DNA from 3 places in the Erwinia papayae genome. Region 2 is predicted to be linked to each of the others. Evidence: predicted binding sites of a transcription regulator. Region 2 holds the regulator's gene; each other region holds the start of a gene.

Region 1 (6,858 bases), on a different contig from region 2:
AAACAATTCAGCCAGTGGGGGGCTGAATTAAATAAATATATTATTCATGGCACAACAAAAGAAAATGAAAAGGTGGTGTGTAAAATGTCACCTGATTTTGTTGCTCAGATCTGGGTGGGAAATAAATTTCCTGAAGGAAAAAATAACCAGCCTTGAGGTTTTTGATAAAGATGATAATCATATCATTTAGTTCCGTGGATGGAGAAAGAGAGTGGAAAAACAAAGTAATAACTGGCAAAATATCATTAATAAGTTGCCAAAAAAATAAGAGATGATGTTTTTTAAAAAACGAGGATGCTATAAAAAATGTCTTTCATGATTATTGGCATTTAAGGATAGAGATTATCGCTTGCATGGCGTCTATAGTTAGTCTTGCTGTCTGTAACGGCGTATTTGATTTATCAGAGTTATCCAAATCCGACAATCCAGTGAGACAGTTTGTCTGTCTCATTTGGGTTGTGTATATCCTGCCCTGATGTTTCATTCTCACCATCCTGAGTTAAACGAAACATTTTTTATCATTATGGCGCTTTATGATACACCCGAGTTTCAACCCGCGATCGGGTTCTTACTCTTCAGGAACCGTGCTGACGGATATGAAATTGACGGGCATAGCCGCTCACTCATAATAACCGGGCGACCTGGGGATAAAGTTGAATGAAAAGGATTTAAAATAAGTGTTTCACAGGCATAAAAAAAGGCGACCGGAGTCGCCTTCAGAATCTGTTTGTGACGCTTATTTAGCGATATGAGCAACCAGATCCAGTACTTTGTTTGAATAGCCGGTTTCATTATCGTACCAGGAAACCAGTTTAACGAAAGTATCGCTCAGGGCGATGCCTGCTTTTGCATCGAATACGGAAGTCAGTTTTTCACCGTTGAAATCGGTAGAAACCACTTCATCTTCAGTGTAGCCCAGAACGCCTTTCAGCTCGCCTTCAGCAGCAGACTTGATTGCTTCACAAATTTCTTTGTAAGAAGCCGGTTTAGCCAGACGTGCGGTCAGGTCAACCACAGAAACGTTTGGCGTTGGAACGCGGAACGCCATACCGGTCAGTTTACCGTTCAGCTCAGGGATAACTTTACCCACCGCTTTAGCAGCACCGGTAGAAGAAGGGATGATGTTCTGCGATGCGCCACGACCACCACGCCAGTCTTTGTGCGAAGGACCGTCAACAGTTTTCTGCGTTGCAGTCGTTGCATGAACGGTGGTCATCAGCGCTTCAACGATGCCAAACTTATCGTTGATGACTTTCGCCAGCGGTGCCAGGCAGTTAGTGGTACAGGAGGCGTTAGAAACGATTTCCTGACCGGCATAAGACTTGTGATTCACGCCCATAACAAACATAGGGGTGTCATCTTTTGATGGTCCGGTCAGCACAACTTTCTTCGCGCCTGCTTCAATGTGCTTACGTGCAGTTTCGTCAGTCAGGAAGATACCGGTGGCTTCAGCAACCACGTCCACACCAATTTCATTCCACTTCAGGTTGGCCGGATCACGCTCAGAGGTAACGCGGATGGTTTTGCCATTAACAACCAGATGGCCGTCCTTGACTTCAACGGTGCCATCGAAACGGCCGTGGGTGGAGTCGTATTTCAGCATGTAAGCCATGTAGTCGGCGTCCAGCAGATCGTTGATACCGACGATTTCGATGTCAGAACGCTGCTGAGCAGCACGGAAAACGATGCGACCGATACGGCCAAAACCGTTGATACCTACTTTGATAGTCATATATTCCACCAGCTGTTGTTAGTGAATAAAAGGTTGGCTGTAAAATTACAAAAAGCTTGTCAGGCGTCAAGCGGAATCGGTTCAATAGTTGCGACAAATCAAACCGAACGACAGGAATTATTACGCTTTTGCAACTTCCTCTGACGCCGCTAAGTACCCAATGTTGAGGCATCCTGCCTGAATATAAAGGGGTGATAAGGCTAAAGAGTGATCATGGTCACAATTTTATCCCGAGATCAGTTTCAGACTTCTGCGCAAGGTAAAAAAGCTCCCGGCGATGTTAAATATTTGTTAGTATGGCTGCAGCTATAATTTCTGATCTCAAACGCCCGCCTGAGAATAACATTATGGTTAATCATCCTGAATCACTGCATCCGGAAACTGAGCTGACGGAAATGCAGCGCTACGTTACACAGCAGCGGGGCACTGAACCGCCTTTTTCCGGCAAGCTGTTGCACAACAAAGATGACGGCATTTATCACTGTCTGGTCTGCAACACGCCGCTATTTCTTTCAGCCAGTAAGTTCGATTCTGGTTGCGGTTGGCCCAGCTTTTACCAGCCCTGTAATGATGACGCGGTCAGATATCTTGAGGATGACTCACACGGGATGCAGCGTATTGAAATTCGTTGTGGCAGCTGTGATGCACATCTTGGGCATGTTTTCCCTGACGGACCTCAGCCAACCGGTGAACGCTACTGCGTAAATTCCGCCTCGCTGAGTTTTACCAGTGATGATGGCAATAACATTAAAGGATAGTCGCTATGGCGCTGGATGAGATAATTGCGGCGATGACCCCTGACGTATACCAACGTCTGGTCACCGCAGTTGAAACGGGAAAATGGGCGGATGGGGTGGCATTGACCCCCGAGCAAAAAGAGAACAGTCTGCAACTTGTTCTCCTCTGGCAGGCCCGCCATAACGACCAGCCGCAGCATATGACGGTGGGAAAGGGCGGCGAGCTGGTAGTGAAAAGCAAACAGCAGTTGAAAGAAGAGTTTGGTATTACTGATGATCAACGGATGCCGATCCGTTTGCAGTAATATCGCTACAGGATAATGGCCCCTGCTGTGGCCATCTCCTCCAGCGCCCGAGCACTGTCACCCGGTTGTAAATCGACACCACGACAGCCCGCGGAAATAACGGTTGTCGTGTATCCGCAGGCCAGCGCATCAAGCACGCTGTATTTTACGCAGTAGTCGGTTGCCAGTCCCATCACCGTCAATGCCACAATCTGTTGCTCTTTCAGCCAGCTGTCCAGCAAGGTTTTACTGCGGCGCCCGTTATCATAGAAGGCACTGTAACTGTCCACGTCGACAGTCTGGCCTTTAAAGAAACGCTCGGTAATCAGATGCTGATGCAGCGCGGGATGCAGTTCTGCGCCTGAAGAGCCCTGAACGCAGTGATCGGGCCACCACACCTGAGACAGGCCATCGAGTTCTCCGCTGGTCCAGGGCGGCTGGCGCGCAGTCGAGGCAAAGCTACCATGATCGGCGGGATGCCAGTCCAGGGTCGCCAGCACGGGCTGATCACGCTGATGAAACTCCGTTGCATACTGGTTAGCGATGGCAATCACCCGATCGCCTTCGCTGACAGCCAGCGCGCCGCCGGGACAAAAATCATTTTGTAGATCTATCAGTAACAGCGCCTGGCGAATCGTCATAATTTATTCCTGATTATTCTTCGGTAGTCAGCTCACCACGCAGATTAACCTGCATCTGCTGGCGGACCTGCTCAGTGGTTAAATCCTGACTAAGCAGAAAATGTAACTTGGTCAGGGTGGCTTCCACCGTCAGGTCGCCACCGCTGATTACGCCAGCCAGCGCCAGAGCATTGCCGGTGGCATAGCCGCCCATATTGACCTTGCCGGACATGCACTGGGTCAGATTAACGACCACAATGCCCCGCGCTGACGCTTCCTTCAGTTCGTTGAGAAAGGCCGGGTTTTGCGGAGCATTGCCCACGCCATACGAGCGCAGGATCAACGCTTTAACCGGCTGGCGCAGGAAATTACTTACCACATCAGCTGAAATTCCCGGATAGAGTGTGACCACGCCAACAGGCTGCGGGGTAACCGAATGAACAATCAGCTGGCCTTTGCCCATCGGGGCGGGTGGTGTATTCAGTCGGCGGATATGTATTCCGGCTTCCAACAGCGGGGGCAGATTAGGCGATGCAAAAGCGTTGAAACCATCGGCATGAGCTTTAGTGGTACGGTTGCCGCGAAACAGGTGGTTGTTGAAAAACAGCGAGACTTCACTGATCGGGTAGTTCGCCGCAATGAACAGGGCGTTCAGCAGATTTTGCTGTCCGTCAGATCTCAGCGCTTCAAGCGGAATTTGTGACCCTGTCACAATGACCGGTTTGGTCAGATTTTCCAGCATAAATGACAGGGCTGATGCGGTAAATGCCATGGTGTCGGTGCCATGAAGGATGACAAAACCATCGTATTGATCGTAATTGGCCTTGATATCATCCGCAATCGATTGCCAGTCCTGCGGTGTCATATCCGAAGAGTCAATCAATGGCTGATACTCATGAATAGTAAAGTCTGGCATCTCAGGACGATGGAATTCAGGCATGTCAGCCAGCTGGTTTTGCAGGTGGCCCGACACCGGAACATAGCCGTGGCTGGAACGTTGCATACCGATGGTTCCGCCCGTATAGGCAACGTAAATGGATTTTTTATGCATGGATTAACTCAGGCTTGCCAAAAGGCGGATTATAAGGGGAAAACCCGTGAAAAGCAGCCCGACAAGATGCCGGGCTGAACAGTTATTTTACCAGGCCACAGGTAAGACACATCGCATAGCGATTCTGTGGATCGTTGAGATTATCAAACAAGCCGGGCTGATTTTTCATGTTGACCATGACCTCTGCCAGCGGAGCCGGCAACCAGGCTTTGAACGCTGTCGGCAGTACCGCCTGCACAGAGACGTTCATCTGGCTGAGTAACAGGTCGAAGAAGCCAGGCTCATCCTGATACCAGCTCAGTTGCCATTTCGGCAACCTGGCCAGCTCAGCGGCTTTTGCCACTGCGTCATCAAAATCACCCATGGCATCGACAAGTCCATTGGCTTTAGCATCGCTGCCGGTCCAGACATGTCCCTGAGCAATAGTATCAACCTGTTCTGGCGTCTTACCGCGTGCGGCGGCCACCAGGCCAATAAAGTTTCTGTAACCGTTAGCGATACTCAGCTGCATCATTTGCTGGGCTTCAGGGGGAAGTGCGCGGGTGGTTGCCACATTAGCCAGAGGTGAGGTTGCCACGCCATCGGTGTGTACACCAATTGAATCCAGCGTATTCTCAATGGTATTAATCACGCCGAAAATGCCAATGGAGCCAGTAAGTGTGTTCGGGCTGGCAATAATGTAATTTGCTGGCGTGGAGATCCAGTAGCCACCTGATGCCGCCATGCCACCCATTGACACCACAACTGGTTTACCCGCTGCTTTTGCCGCTGCCAGCTCTTCACGAATGCTTTCAGATGCCGTCACGCTGCCGCCGGGACTGTTAACCCGAAAGACAATTGCTTTGATTTTGGGATCCAGTCTGGCCTGACGGATCTCCATCGCGGTGGTGTCGCCTCCCACGTTGCCGGGGGTTTCATCCCCGTCAAGGATTGCGCCACTGGCCATCACCACCGCGATGTTACCGTCGGCAGAGCTGTTATTTTTCACCTGATAGTCATAGATGCTGGTGCCTCTGAAATCGTTGGACTGTTTGTCCCAACCAAAGACTTTACTCATCTCCTGATCGACAACGGCACGAGAAGCCAGCTGATCGACCAGCTTGTTGTCTCTGGCATATACAGCCGTGTCACCACCTGTTTTGTTCAGTCCGTCCAGTACGCCCTGCGCCCCAGGAAACACCTGCTCAGGCGTCAGCTGACGATTTGCAGCCAGCGTGTTAAGATAATTCTGCCATAGCTCTCCAATCCAGCGGCTGTCAGCATCGCGGGCCGCCGGGGACATATCATCCCGCAGATAAGGTTCTACTGCTGATTTATAGGTGCCAACGCGGAAAACATGCGAGGTGACTTTGAGCTTATCCAGCAACGTTTTGTAATAAAGACCATTGGTGGCGAATCCATGAAGATCTACCGTACCCTGTGGTGACAGGTAAATTTTGTTGGCAAAGCTGGCGAGATAGTACTGTGCCTGACTGTAACTGTCGCCAGTAGCGAATATGGGTTTACCGCTGTCACGAAATTCACGCAAAGCTTTACCAATATATTGCAGAGATGGCTGGTCAGCCCCGGCGAAGTCACGCAGGTCCAGCACTATGCCGGTGATGTTGACGTCACCCTTGGCCTGACGAATGGCATCCACCACATCGAACAGTGAATTCTCTTTCAGGCGGTCACTGCTGGTTCCCAGCAACTGGCGACCAATTCTGCTCAGCTTATTACTGACCGAAGGCTTATCGACGACCGTACCACTCAGATCAACAATCAGTGCGCCTTTCTGCACCTCGGCGGGGGCGCTGGCTTTGGTATACTGGAAATAAATTCCGACACAAATCAGAATCAGACACACCAGAAAAAGGTTGAGAATAAACTCACGGACGAAATTCAGCAGCCGCCACGTCCATTTAAAAAAACCAGCGATTGCTCGCCACAAAATCCGCATAGGTTCTCCATAATCGCGATTAAAAAGCCGGTCGGGTATTCAGGCACAAGGCTGGATGACGTAAACCGGGTTGAGATGGTGACATCCTAAATAGCGGGGAACAAATTGTCAGCAGGAAAAAGCGTGATGCTGTAACAATTCATCATCCTGTGCTAGCTTCTGCTGAATAAAAATCATTATCAGGAGACAATTATGGATGCACTGGATCTGTTGGTTAATCGTCGCTCCGCATCGCGCTTGAGTGAGCGAGCTCCGTCAGGAGAAGTGCTGGAAAACATTTTGCGGGCCGCCATGCGGGCGCCCGATCATGGCACATTGCAGCCCTGGCGCTTCATTATCATTGAGAATGAAGGACTTCAACGTTTCAGTACTCTTCTTGAGAATGTCGCACGTCAGGATCAGATGGAAGCTAAAGCCATCGATAAAGCCAGGCAGGCACCTTTCCGTGCGCCAATGATTATTACCGTGGTCGCTCACTGTGAAACGCATCATAAA
Region 2 (6,858 bases):
GCATTCTTGCAGGTTGTCATTCTGCATCACACGGACGTCAGAATGCGTTGAATCAATCTGAAATTGGTTCAGGAGAAAAAACATTAAAAGAAAAAAAATTATTGATCAGACCAGGTCTGTTTTTCCATTATCTAATTATTCACAAGACATCAACAAATGGATTCCATCTAATTCACCAGATTATAATCGTCCGGTAATAAGCATTGAATCACAACAACACCATTTTACTGAATTAAAGAAAAAATATTTTGGTACCGGGCTGAGCGATCGTTCCCCGTGGAATGAAACTTACACCCGGACACTACCGATTGAAGCACAGCTTATTATTCATAAGGATATTGAAAAATGGTTATCCGGCACAGCGGAGTCATACGGCCTGAACTTTAAAAAACTGCCTTTAAGCAGCAAGAATGCAATCAGAATAAATGCCAATGTTACTGTTCCCGATAATACTGCAGGACGTGCTATTACAGTCAGAGAAACACTGATCAGAATCCTGCCCACTATCGACCCGATCTTTAATGACCCCAGGCTGGCCGGCGAAGGGTATCCTTTTGATAACCTGCAAATGTCAGCCATACGTGCCGGAACCCCGCTGTATATTCTGACATCCAGTCAGGATAAAGCCTGGAAATTTATTTTCTCTCCAACTGTTATGGGATGGGTAAAAAGTGATGATATTGCCAACGTTGATGATACATTTGTCTCCAGTTGGGTTGCATCAGCACAACAACAGCTTGGCGCGTTTATAAAAGAGCCCGTTTCTGTCACTTATGGTAACAGATTTTATTTTACCGCCCGTCCCGGAACAATTTTGCCAATGCGCAAAGAATCAGGGAGTGTCCTTGTCGCCATTCCGGTAAAACAAACTGATGGCAGCGCACAGATAAAATGGCTTCCCAGCCAAAAAGAAGATGTCGTCACCATGCCGTTAATCATGACACCCAACCATATCGCTAACCTGATTAATTCAATGCAGGGCAAACCTTACGGCTGGGGGAATTTTAATTTTCATAATGACTGTTCCGCCGAACTTCGTAGCCTGATGATGCCATTTGGCCTTTTTTTGCCCAGGAATTCAGCCGCACAGGCAAAGTTCGGCAAAATGGTGGATCTGAGTCATCAGGATGTGAATTCACGGATAAGTTATCTGGCTGAACACGGAAAACCGTTTACCACATTGATACATGTGGACGGGCATATAATGCTGTATATCGGTAATACCTCTCTTAACGGAAAAGTTGTCCCAATGACCTATCAAAATATTTGGGGATTGCATACGCAAAAAGTGGAAGGCAGAAGTATTATTGGTAGTTCCGTATTTTTCCCTCTGCTGGCAACCTACCCGGAAAATACCAATCTTTTGTCTCCGGCAGCCAAACCCCTGTTCAGCCTGAGCTTCATTGAATAATCTCTCTCACCCGCTTCGGATTGAAGGGAAGATGACACAAAGCAACAAAACGTGATAACAATGGCGGGTCCATATGCACAAGGAACCCGTTTATGTCTGCTAAACATCCGGTGATCGCCGTGACCGGCTCCAGCGGAGCCGGAACTACCACCACCAGTCGCGCCTTCCGCAAGATATTTCAGCAGTTGAACCTGCATGCTGCTGAAGTAGAAGGAGACAGCTTTCACCGGTATACCCGACCAGAAATGGATATGGCTATTCGTAAGGCACGGGACCTGGGTCGTCATATCAGTTATTTTGGGCCTGAAGCCAATGACTTTGCGCTACTGGAACAGACCTTCAGACAATATGGCGAAAGCGGAAACGGCCAGTCACGCAAATATCTGCATACCTACGATGAAGCCGTGCCCTGGAATCAGGTTCCCGGCACCTTCACGCCCTGGCAGCCGTTGCCGGAACCTACCGATGTGCTGTTTTATGAAGGGCTGCACGGCGGCGTGGTGCCGATTGTTAACCTTGAATGGATACAGAAACTGGTACGCGATACCAGTGAACGTGGTCATTCCCGCGAAGCGGTGATGGATTCTGTCGTGCGCTCAATGGAAGATTACATTAATTTTATCACCCCACAATTCTCCCGCACTCACCTCAACTTTCAGCGGGTGCCAACCGTTGATACCTCAAATCCGTTTGCTGCCCGCTCCATTCCGTCGCTGGACGAAAGCTTTGTGGTTATTCATTTTCAGGCGCTGGAAGATATCGATTTCCCTTATCTGCTGACCATGCTTCAGGGCTCGTTTATTTCCCGCATCAATACCCTGGTGGTGCCTGGCGGTAAAATGGGGCTGGCATGGAGCTGATCATGGTGCCGTTAGTCAAACGATTGATGGAAGGCAAAAAAATAGAGTAGCGCCCTGCATTGACAGGGCGACATTGCGCTTAGCGCGCAACCACCTCGTAACTGTGGGTAATGGTGACACCCTTACCCAGCATCAGAGCCACGGAGCAGTATTTTTCAGCCGAAAGATCGACTGCCCGTGAGACAGCTTTATCACTTAGCTCATCACCGGTAACGATAAAGTGCAGATTAATATGGGTAAGCAATCGGGGAGCCTCTTCCCGCCGCTCTGACGTGAGCTTCACTTCGCAATCTTTTACGTCATGGCGGCCTTTTTGCAAAATTGACACCACGTCAATAGCGCTGCATCCACCTGCCGCCATCAGTACCATCTCCATCGGGCTGGGCGCTTTATCTCCGGAGTTGCCATCCATCAGTATCTGATGCCCTGAAGAGGATTCGCCTAAAAAGGTCAGCCCTTCCACCCACTTGACTCGTGCCTGCATGTCAATGCTCCTAATTCATTCAATTAACTCCAGATTACGCTTAAGCCATAAAAACGGCAATCCGACAAACTTCCCACTATGCTGAATAAAGAGAACAGAAGACACTGGTGCAAAGCTATGCTACAAAAAGACTGTAAAATTTTCGTCAGTACTCTACAAATCATGACGAAACGGAATGACATAACGAGCCAGGCTTTGAGCTAAGGCCAGAAAAAATTTCCTGACAGGGTAACGCTTCAGTATTTCATCGCCTGACAGGGAATTCTGCCCCTGAATTTAAGGCACGATAACAACAGAGGATAACAGCGAATGGTTCTCGGCAAACCGCAAACAGACCCGACACTTGAATGGTTCCTGTCACATTGCCATATTCATAAGTATCCATCCAAAAGCACGCTGATTCATCAGGGTGAAAAAGCGGAAACGCTCTACTACATTGTCAAAGGCGCGGTAGCGGTGCTTATCAAGGATGAAGAAGGCAAGGAGATGATCCTCTCTTATCTTAATCAGGGTGATTTTATTGGCGAACTTGGCCTGTTCGAAGAAGGTCAGGAACGTAGTGCGTGGGTTCGGGCAAAAACCGCCTGTGAAGTTGCTGAAATTTCGTATAAAAAATTCCGTCAGCTGATTCAGGTTAATCCGGAAATTCTGATGCGCCTTTCTTCGCAAATGGCGCGCCGCCTGCAAGTAACATCAGAGAAAGTAGGTAATTTAGCGTTTCTTGATGTCACCGGCCGCATCGCCCAGACACTGCTTAATCTGGCCAAACAGCCAGATGCCATGACTCACCCGGACGGTATGCAGATTAAGATTACCCGTCAGGAGATCGGTCAGATCGTTGGCTGCTCACGTGAAACAGTGGGCCGTATCCTGAAAATGTTGGAAGATCAGAATCTGATTTCAGCGCATGGGAAAACCATCGTGGTTTATGGCACACGCTAAACGACTCTGCTCCACGGCGTAACAGTTTTGTTGCGCCTTTTATCGGTAGGGAGCCATGTGGCGTAGAATCATTTATCACCCCGAAGTTAATTACGCATTACGCCAGACAATGGTGCTCTGTCTGCCCGTCGCTGTCGGATGGCTGACGGGCTACCTGCAAAACGGATTACTCTTCTCTCTGGTTCCTGCCTGCTGCAACATTGCTGGCCTGGATACTCCCCACAAACGTTTTTTCAAACGTCTGACCGTTGGCGGCAGCCTCTTTGCCTTTAGTAGCTTTCTTATCCAGTATCTCGGCGAACAGCAGATTCCCCTGCCCGCCATCCTGTTTGTGATGGCCATGTTGCTGGGTGTCACCGGAGAAATCAGTCCACTGCACGGCCGGTTGTTACCCGGTTCGTTGATTGCCGCTATTTTCACTCTCAGTCTTGCCGGCAGAATGCCCATCTGGCAGCCCCCTGTGCTCTATATACTGGGCACCGTCTGGTATGGTGTTTTCAACTGGTTCTGGTTCTGGCTGTGGAAAGAGCAGCCGATGCGGGAAACATTGAGCCTGATGTATCGTGAGCTGGCTGATTATTGCGAGGCAAAATATTCTTTGCTGACAAAGCTAACCGATCCGGAAAAGGCCCTGCCGCCACTGCTTACCCGCCAGCAAAAAGCGGTGGATTTGATCACCACCTGCTATCAGCAGATGCATATGCTAGCCGCCAATAATCACAATCATCATAAACGGCTGACCCGCGCCTTTCAGGTAGCGCTGGATTTACAGGAGCACATTTCCGTCAGCCTGCACCAGCCGACAGAGGTGCAAAAACTGGTAGAACAAAGCCACGCTGAAGCAGTGATCCGCTGGAATGCCCGAACGATTGCCGCCCGGCTACGCAGGCTGGCAGACGACATTCTTTATCATCGGTTACCTGAACGCTTTACTATGGATAAGCAGTTGCAGGCACTGGCAAAAATTGCCCGTCAGCATCCGGATAATCCGGTCGGCAACTTCTGTTATTACCATTTCAGCCGTATTGCGCGCGTGCTGCGTACTCAGCGCCCTCTTTATCAGCGCGACCTGATGGCGGACCGTCAGCGCAGGTTGCCACTGCTGCCCGCGATAAAAAGCTATCTCTCACTGAAGTCTTCGGCGCTGCGTACCGCCGCCCGTTTCGCGGTGATGCTGAGTTTTGCCAGTTCGCTGGCGCTGTTTTTTGATTTGCCTAAACCGTACTGGATACTGATGACGGTGATGTTTGTCAGTCAGAATGGCTACAGTGCCACCAGGGTGAGAATTCAGCACCGGGCGCTTGGCACCTTTGCCGGGCTGGTCATCGCTGCCATTACCCTGCGGCTGCATGCCCCGGAATCTCTGGTGCTGTTGACCATGCTGGCAATCACCCTGATCAGCTATTTGTTTATCCGTAAATTTTATGGCTGGGCTATGGTTGGGTTTACGGTCACGGCGGTATATTCCCTGCAACTCCTGTCGCTGAATGGCGCAGATTTTTTACTACCACGCCTGATGGACACGCTGATGGGATGCCTGATTGCCTTTGGCGGCATGGTCTGGCTGTGGCCACAGTGGCAAAGTGGCCTGTTGCGGCAGAATGCCCATGATGCGCTGGGCGCTTACCAGGATGCGCTGCAAATGCTGCTGGGTAGCGAGGAGCAACCAGAGAAGCTGGCATACCAACGGATTAAAGTTAATCAGGCCCATAATGCGCTGTTTAACTCTCTCAACCAGGCAATGCAGGAACCGGGATTCAATACCCGTTATCTTGCCGATATGAAATTATGGGTTACGCACAGCCAGTTCATCGTTGAGCATATTAATGCCATGACTATTCTCGCCAGGGAACATACCATGTTGACGCCATCGTTGGCGGAAGGCTATTTACAGCGATGTGAAATCGCCCTACAGCGCTGTCAACAACGACTGGAATATGATGGCCCTGGCCAGGAAACCGACATCATGGAAGCGAAAACTGAACGCCCACAGGGGGCGGTGACTATTCTGGAAAGGCATGTTCAGCGAATTCTGGGACATCTTAACGTGCTGCACACTATCTCATCACTGGCGTGGGCTAATCGCCCACATCATGGTCGCTGGCTGTCACGGCGTTTAAGAAAAACGGCCTGATTACGCAGGCCGTTTTGAAGGGGGAGCTTTAAGCAGACAACTGTTTTGTAACCGCCGCCGCAAAACGCGCCATTCCCTCTTCGATATCTGCCGGTTCAATCACCAGCGAGGGGGCAAAACGGATAACATCGGTCCCGGCATTGAGGATCATCACGCCTTCTGCGGCAGCGGCATTGAGAATATCACGCGCCTTACCGGCATATTGCGGTTTCAAAGCAGCACCAATCAGCAGCCCTTTCCCCCGGATCTCACTGAACACATCCAGACTGGCATCGATTGCCTTCAACGCATTCACAAACATCTGGCGGCGAATTTCCACGCCGTTCAGTACTTCTGCGGTATTGATCACGTCAAGCGCCGCTTCGGCTACGGCACAGGCCAGCGGATTGCCGCCATAGGTCGTACCATGCACACCTGGCGACATGGTGGAGGCAATCTCATTCGTCGTCAGCATCGCACTAACGGGAAAACCGCCGCCTAACGCTTTCGCCGTGGTCAGAATATCGGGCACCACGCCGTAATGTTCATATGCGAACAGCTTCCCACTACGCCCCATACCGCTTTGCACTTCGTCCATCACCAGCAACGCCTGATGCTCATCACACAGCTGACGCAGCCCCTGCATAAACGCTTCAGTTGCCGGGATGATGCCACCCTCGCCCTGAATCGGCTCAACCACAATCGCACAGGTATGATCGTCAATGACCGCTTTCACCGCATCCAGATTGTTAAACGGGACATGGACAATATCAGCAGGTTTAGGACCAAAACCATCAGAATATTTCGGCTGACCACCAACGGAAACCGTAAAAAATGTGCGTCCATGAAAGGCGTTATGGAAAGCGATAATTTTGCTTTTATAAGGCGAGTGACGTTTGGCAGCATAGTAACGCGCCAGCTTGAAAGCCGCTTCATTGGCTTCTCCACCAGAATTGGCAAAGAAAACGCGATCGGCAAAGGTCGCAGCAATCAGCTTGCTGGCAAGGCGCAGGGCGGGTTCGTTGGTGAAGACGTTACTGGTGTGCCA
Region 3 (6,858 bases), on a different contig from region 2:
CTCTGAGTAAGCGTGATCAGCCCTGATGTGAAGCTGTAATGGCAGGCAAAAAAAATCCCCGCAGGCGGGGATATTATTTGTGAATCGGGGGAAATTAATGACGTGAGGTGGTTGTGGCGATCAGTGCTCCCACAAGAATGCCCAGCGCGGCGCCGACACCATGCCACGGCCTGTCGCGTAGATAAGCATCGACCTGCTCACCGGCATCTCTTGCCGCCTGAGTGACGCGGTTATGGCCTCCCAGTTTTGCCCGTGTTTCTTTCAACAATGATTCAGCTTTTGCGCGTGCGGAATCAACATCCTCTTTGGTTTTGCTACCATAAGATTTCAGCAAATCGTCAAGGGTATCGGCCAGATTGCTTACGTCCTGACTGATATCAACAGCATCGTTTTTAGCTTTCCGTTTAAACATTTTTCTCTCCCCTGGAAATGAAACGTACTATTAACTGTAGACCACAGCAGCGATTTTTAGTGGCCCGGACCAGAAAAGGTCACCTTTCTGGATTATTCCGAAAGCGTTCAACATTCATGCTGTTGTAAAGTTGCCGGGTTGTCAGTTCAGAGGAAAAGGTATGTATTTACGCCCTGATGAGGTTGCCCGTGTACTGGAAAAAGCGGGATTTGAGATGGATGCCGTTACTGCTAAAACTTACGGATATCGTCGTGGCGACAATTACGTTTACGTCAATCGTGAAGCGCGGATGGGACGGACTGCACTGGTTATCCATCCCACACTGAAAGAGAAAAGCCACAGCTTTGCTGAGCCTGCTTCAGATATCAAAACCTGTGAACATTATGTGCAGTTCCCGATGTATCTTGCCGGCGATGATCACGGTCATTACGGCATTCCCCATGGCTTCAGTTCACGTGCCGCGTTGGAGCGCTATCTCGCCCAGATGTTCGATTAGGCACACCGCCATAACTGTCGCCGCTCTGACCAGAGCGGTGTGAATCCCCCCACCTGACTGCGTTTACCCCACACACTGTGGCGTTGCTTTACGGCTTAAGAATCGGTATAACGCTGAGCCATGTGGAAGTTCAGACGTCTGTACGGATATCACAGTGATGCAGGATACAACCCAGCAGTTTAAACGCAGTATGAAAACCCGCCATCTGGTGATGCTTTCCCTTGGCGGCGTCATCGGTACCGGGCTGTTTTTTAATACCGGCTACATTATTTCCACCACGGGAGCCGCCGGCACACTGCTGGCTTACCTGATTGGCGCGCTGGTGGTGTACCTGGTGATGCTCAGCCTCGGCGAGCTGTCTGTGGCAATGCCTGAAACCGGCGCTTTTCACGTCTATGCTGCCCGCTATCTCAGTCCGGCCACCGGTTATACCGTTGCCTGGTTGTACTGGCTGACCTGGACTGTGGCGCTCGGCTCCAGCCTTACCGCCGCTGGCTTCTGTATGCAGTACTGGTTTCCACAAACGCCGGTCTGGCTGTGGTGCCTGCTGTTCTGCGTGATGATTTTTGTCCTTAACGTCATCTCCTCCCGCTTTTTTGCCGAAGGTGAATTCTGGTTCTCGGTAATAAAAGTGATCACCATTCTGGCATTTATCGTGTTGGGTGCAGGAGCGATGTTCGGCTTTATTCCGATGAAAGATGGCAGCAGTGCGCCGTTTTTCCATAATCTGAGCGCCTCCGGCTGGCTGCCGCATGGCGTGTTGCCGATCCTGATGACCATGGTGGCGGTTAACTTTGCTTTCTCTGGCACCGAATTGATCGGCATTGCGGCGGGGGAGACAGAAAATCCGCATCAGGTCCTGCCCATCGCTATCCGCACCACGGTAGCGCGTTTGATCATCTTTTTTATTGGTACGGTGCTGGTGCTTGCCGCACTGATCCCCATGGATCAGGCCGGGATCGTGAAAAGCCCGTTTGTGCTGGTGTTTGAAAAAATCGGTATTCCCTGGGCAGCAGATATTTTTAACTTTGTGATCCTGACGGCCATCCTCTCCGCCGCCAACTCGGGTCTGTATGCCTCTGGTCGCATGCTCTGGTCACTCTCCAATCAGCAAACGCTGCCGCGCTGCTTTGCCAGACTGACCCGCCGGGGTATCCCGCTCACCGCCATATCCGTCAGTATGCTGGGCGGCCTGCTGGCACTCTTTTCCAGCGTGGTGGCACCCGATACCGTCTTTGTCGCACTTTCGGCTATCTCCGGCTTTGCGGTGGTGGCAGTGTGGCTGAGCATCTGCGCCTCACACTATTTTTTCCGTCGGGCGCATCTGAAAGAAGGCAATTCGCTTTCCAGCCTGAAATATCGTGCGCCCTGGTATCCGCTGACGCCGATTCTTGGCTTTCTGCTGTGTCTGCTGGCCTGTGTGGGGCTGGCATTCGACCCGTCGCAGCGCATTGCTCTGTACTGCGGCCTGCCTTTTGTGGCGCTGTGCTACGCTGCTTATTATTTGACGCAGCGGCTGAATAAACGCAACTGAACAGGAGAGGGTTAACATGCCAGACACGACTCTTACCGTACAACAGCAGGTGTCCGCCGGACTGGTTCTGGATGGTGCGATGGCGACCGAGCTGGAAGCTCGTGGCTGCGATCTGACCGATGCACTGTGGTCAGCTAAGGTGCTAATTGAAAACCCGGAGCTGATTTACCAGGTGCACCTTGATTATTTCAATGCGGGAGCGCAGGTGGCGATTACCGCCAGCTATCAGGCCACACCGCAGGGATTTGCCCAAAGAGGACTCAGTGAAGCTGATTCGCTCCAGCTGATCGCCCGTAGCGTGGAACTGGCCTGCCGCGCCAGAGCAGATTACCTTGCCGGGCATCCTCAGGCAGCCTTGCTGATTGCCGGTTCGGTCGGGCCTTACGGCGCATTTCTGGCTGATGGCTCAGAATACCGGGGGGATTATTCCCTGCCAGCGCCGCAGATGATGGATTTCCATCGTCCGCGTATCCGTGCTCTGGTTGACGCGGGAGTGGATATCCTTGCCTGTGAAACCCTGCCTTCATATGCTGAAATCGACGCGTTGGTCACGCTGCTGAAGGAATTTCCCTCCACGCCAGCCTGGTTTACCTTCACCCTGCGTGATAGCCAGCATCTGAGCGACGGGACGCCGTTAAGCCAGCTGGTTGCCTTGCTGGACAGCTGTCCACAGGCCGTGGCGTTGGGGGTTAACTGTATTGCACTCGATGAGGTAACGCCTGCATTGCAGACCTTATCCTCCCTGACGGCTAAGCCGCTGGTGGTATATCCCAATTCAGGTGAACAGTACGATGCCATCAGTAAAACATGGCACAGTGAGGCGTCTTCCTGCTCGCTGACTGATTTTCTTCCCTCCTGGCAACAGCTGGGCGCAAAACTCATCGGGGGGTGCTGCCGAACCACGCCAGCGGATATTGCCGCGATTGCCCGGTGCTGCCACCCGCGATAACAGACTGGAAATTTGCTTTATAACGCCCGAAGTTGTCGGGCGTTAATAATGAAAACCCGCCGTACTGCGTTTAGACTTATCTGACTTCTACTGCTCAGGAACCTTTATGAAAATGCTGTTACTGGCACTGGCTTCAGCGTGGTGGCTGAGCGGGTGTGCAACCATTGTTGGAAATAAAACCCAGGACGTGGCGATTCAGACCTGGCCACAGGGAGTGAAATTTGTCGTGCAGGATGAAACGGGCAGGGCGGTGGCAGAAGGGGTGACGCCAAAGACTGTGACGCTGGAAAAATCGGACGGCAGCTATTTTGGTAAGAAAAAATACACGCTTCAGCTGGAACGTGCCGGTTATGTGCCGCAAACCATTCCGTTAAAAGAGACGCCTAATCTCTGGTATATCCTCGGCAATATTCCCCTCGGTGGTTTTCCGGGGTGGTTGATTGTTGATCCTTTCAATGGCGGGATGTACAACATTGAACCACCTAAAGTGCAAACCGTGATGAATCCGGTGGGCGCACGCAGCTGAATAATGGGGCATTCGTCCTGTATGCCCCTCAGCGTTTATTGTGCCGCCGGTCGCACCATCGCCTGAGGTGGCTTGTACAGCGCCAGATACTGCTGTTGGAAAATACACATGCGGATAGTGTTGCGATATTCGCCGTTAATAAAAAATTCGTGGATTAACTCGCCTTCAACCTCAAATCCCAGTTTGGAATAGATATGGATGGCCTTGTGATTCTCTTTATCCACGCTCAGATAGAGCTTGTAAAGATTCAGAACTGAGAAGCCGTAATCCATCGCCAGCCGTACCGCTTTACCCGCCAGTCCTTTGCCCTGGTGGCTGGGCGCGATGATGATCATAAACTCTGCGCGGCGGTGAATGTGATTGATCTCAACCAGTTCAACCAGGCCGGCCTTTTCACCTTCATACTCCACCACGAAACGGCGTTCGGTCTGGTCGTGGATATGCTTGTCATAAAGATCGGTCAGTTCTACAAAAGCTTCATAAGGTTCTTCAAACCAGTAACGCATCACGCTGGCATTGTTATCAAGCTGATGAACGAATCGCAAATCCTCCCGCTCCAGTGGACGAAGTTTTACCCCCTGGTCGGTATGAATGGCATACATAAATTTTCCTTGTTGCTGACGCATTATTGCGGGGAAAAGTATAAATCTGGCGGGGTGAAATGGCACGGGTGGAGAGCTGAGTGAGATCAAACATTTACACCGCCAGCCGGATAAAGTGGCTGGCGGTTGAGGATTGATTAAGTCAGATCAGAAGTTGTAGCCAACCACCAGGTAGTAACCCCAGCCGGTTGATTTCACCTCAAACGGACCATTGCCAAAGTTCAGTTCCTGACCATCAGCCCACTGGCCGCCATTGTGGAACCAGCGTGCGACAAAAGAGTAATGCCAGTGATCGTAGCCCAGGGAAAGAATATGGCTGGAGGCCACAGAATTACTGGTACGGGAAGCATCAGACTTATCACGTAAATCCGAACCCCAGTCAAAGTTGGTAAAGCCTATATAGGTGAGTTTACCGCCCCACAAACTGGTCAGAGGGACGAAATATTTCACCTTGAAGCGGTAACCATCCCAACTGTTTTCGTTTGCCGCGCCGTAATTTTCCCACTGATATTTGGCATAAACATTTAGTGACAGGCCGACGTCAGAGTGAGTATCGATATCGGTTCCCAGCCCCATATACCAGGTATTCTGGCGGTTGGCACTGTTACGTCCCATATCAAAAATATAGTTATTGGCAAAGTACCACTCTTTAAACGGACCGAAACTCAGGTCGGTATCAGTCAGCTTGTCGATGGAAAAACGCGGTTCAATTTCCATAAACAGCGGTGAGCCTTTATCCCATATTCCCCGGTCATTACCGTTTCCTGCCCCGAAAAATTTAGGCACATCCACGTAGCCATAAAAATCTAACCAGTCTTTTCTGGCAAAGGCTTCGTATTCCAGATAAACATCATTATTCAGCTGAGGCCCGAAACGGGTGTGATAACTTCCGACCACGTTGGCGCTCTGATGCCACCAGTCAGAAACGTATTCAGCGTTGTCAGTTGCAGCAAGCGAAGAGGCACTGTAAGAGAGCGCAGCCAGTGCGCCAGCCATCACAATTTTATATTTCATTATATTACCAATGCTTATGACCCCCTCTTCTGCACAGGCAGAATCGTGGGCACAGATAAATTGTTATCAGGAGAGAAGTGGATTGCTGTTTTAACAACAGAAAACACCCGCGCCGGATGCCATGTTGATCTTGTATCATCCGTGGTTAAGGAAATCGAGATTGCTCACAATTGTCAAAGCTTGTTTCATTTTCATTCAATGAAAATGTGATTTTTATCACAAAAAAGAATTAGGCTGAAAAATCTGATGTCATTAGCTCGCCTGGAAGTATTGAGCGGTGACGTTAAAGCCCGGTGTGGCTGGCAGGTCATACAAACCCTGATAACGGCACGAAGTACAGCTGCAGGCAGGAATTCAGTAATAAGAATAAATGATGTTGAAACGCCACACCGCGCAGGCCCGGATAGCTGAGCTCGCTCCTTATACGCTGCCGGAAAAAAGGCTCTTTTCTGACCGACGGGCAAAAGGGAATGGCTGTGAGCCAGTGGGAAGGAGAAGTGATAAGTCAGGAAGAGAAAAGATATCAGGGGTTTAAACTCAGCACGATATAACCTGAGTCAGTCCGGGTCAGAATAAAATCCATCTGACCCGGATTAGGTGACAGAATATAAGATAATATCTTATTGCTGCTCAGAAAATATCTTATGCTTCAGTAACAGTTTCTTCTGAAGAGCTTGAATCAGTAATGGTGGAGGATAACAGATTAGTAATAAAAGTTAATTTGGTATACAAACCTGTCAGGCTCATGACTTTACGGAACAGTCCGGAAATTTCTCTGCTGTCTGTTGCGCTGGTAAGAGACTCAACAGTACTTGCCAGAGTCGTTGAAATGGTTTCCATAACCGTATTCAGACTGCTGACCACCTCACTGGTTCCGGCACCGCTAACCAGACTTACTTCAATGCAATTTAATTCTCTCATTACAATTCTCCTTAAAAGTAGATAAATATCCTGATTACAGCGCGGTCAATGTTAATCGATGTTAATGAGTTCCAACAGATAAGATTGTATAAGATTATTGTTAATTTTTTATAATGATTCATTTGATTGATATAAGTCATGGTGTTTTTATTTATTACTGGCAATAACTGGTGCTCTTCTTTATTTAAACTATCTTGTTGTTTGGGAATTATTTCTTACGGAGAGTGGAGTTGGCAGGTTTATTATTTTTGAAATAAAATCACCTGATGTTAAATACCTTTAATTGGCACCGTTTGTTGAATAATATTTACATATTGATGTGTTGCTCACGCCTGCGGATTTTCTGAACAAAATTAAAGGGTGTGCCAAACATCATCCTGTTGAGCGAGGTGATTTAATCCTCA

Evidence for each region. Region 2 encodes CRP, which controls carbon source genes, mostly activating them, when cyclic AMP is high. Its sites were predicted from a motif close to ATGTGANNNNNNTCACAT; they were not measured.
Region 1: msrB (peptide-methionine (R)-S-oxide reductase MsrB) is a predicted target of CRP. The motif match lies at 1,938-1,955, and genes of this name have one in related genera.
Region 3: AC3RPL_RS14045 (nucleoside-specific channel-forming protein Tsx) is a predicted target of CRP. The motif match lies at 5,738-5,755, and genes of this name have one in related genera.

What each region holds. Positions count from the first base shown of each region.
Region 1 covers NZ_JBZCHT010000009.1:765,692-772,549, forward strand. The annotation lists gene gapA (glyceraldehyde-3-phosphate dehydrogenase) at 737-1,732, opposite strand; gene msrB (peptide-methionine (R)-S-oxide reductase MsrB) at 2,080-2,490, shown strand; gene AC3RPL_RS08345 (YeaC family protein) at 2,496-2,774, shown strand; gene pncA (bifunctional nicotinamidase/pyrazinamidase) at 2,780-3,394, opposite strand; gene ansA (asparaginase) at 3,408-4,424, opposite strand; gene sppA (signal peptide peptidase SppA) at 4,507-6,363, opposite strand; gene AC3RPL_RS08365 (NAD(P)H nitroreductase) at 6,556-6,858, shown strand, end outside.
Region 2 covers NZ_JBZCHT010000013.1:1,148,389-1,155,246, reverse strand. The annotation lists gene AC3RPL_RS21355 (SH3 domain-containing protein) at 83-1,411, shown strand; partial or broken gene AC3RPL_RS21350 (phosphoribulokinase) at 1,504-2,321, shown strand; gene AC3RPL_RS21345 (OsmC family protein) at 2,351-2,755, opposite strand; gene crp (cAMP-activated global transcriptional regulator CRP) at 3,065-3,697, shown strand; gene AC3RPL_RS21335 (YccS/YhfK family putative transporter) at 3,753-5,831, shown strand; gene argD (bifunctional acetylornithine/succinyldiaminopimelate transaminase) at 5,860-6,858, opposite strand, start outside.
Region 3 covers NZ_JBZCHT010000009.1:1,946,267-1,953,124, reverse strand. The annotation lists gene AC3RPL_RS14075 (DUF883 family protein) at 95-412, opposite strand; gene AC3RPL_RS14070 (DUF2002 family protein) at 573-908, shown strand; gene mmuP (S-methylmethionine permease) at 1,066-2,442, shown strand; gene mmuM (homocysteine S-methyltransferase) at 2,459-3,391, shown strand; gene AC3RPL_RS14055 (hypothetical protein) at 3,498-3,917, shown strand; gene speG (spermidine N1-acetyltransferase) at 3,953-4,519, opposite strand; gene AC3RPL_RS14045 (nucleoside-specific channel-forming protein Tsx) at 4,667-5,533, opposite strand; gene AC3RPL_RS14040 (hypothetical protein) at 6,176-6,454, opposite strand.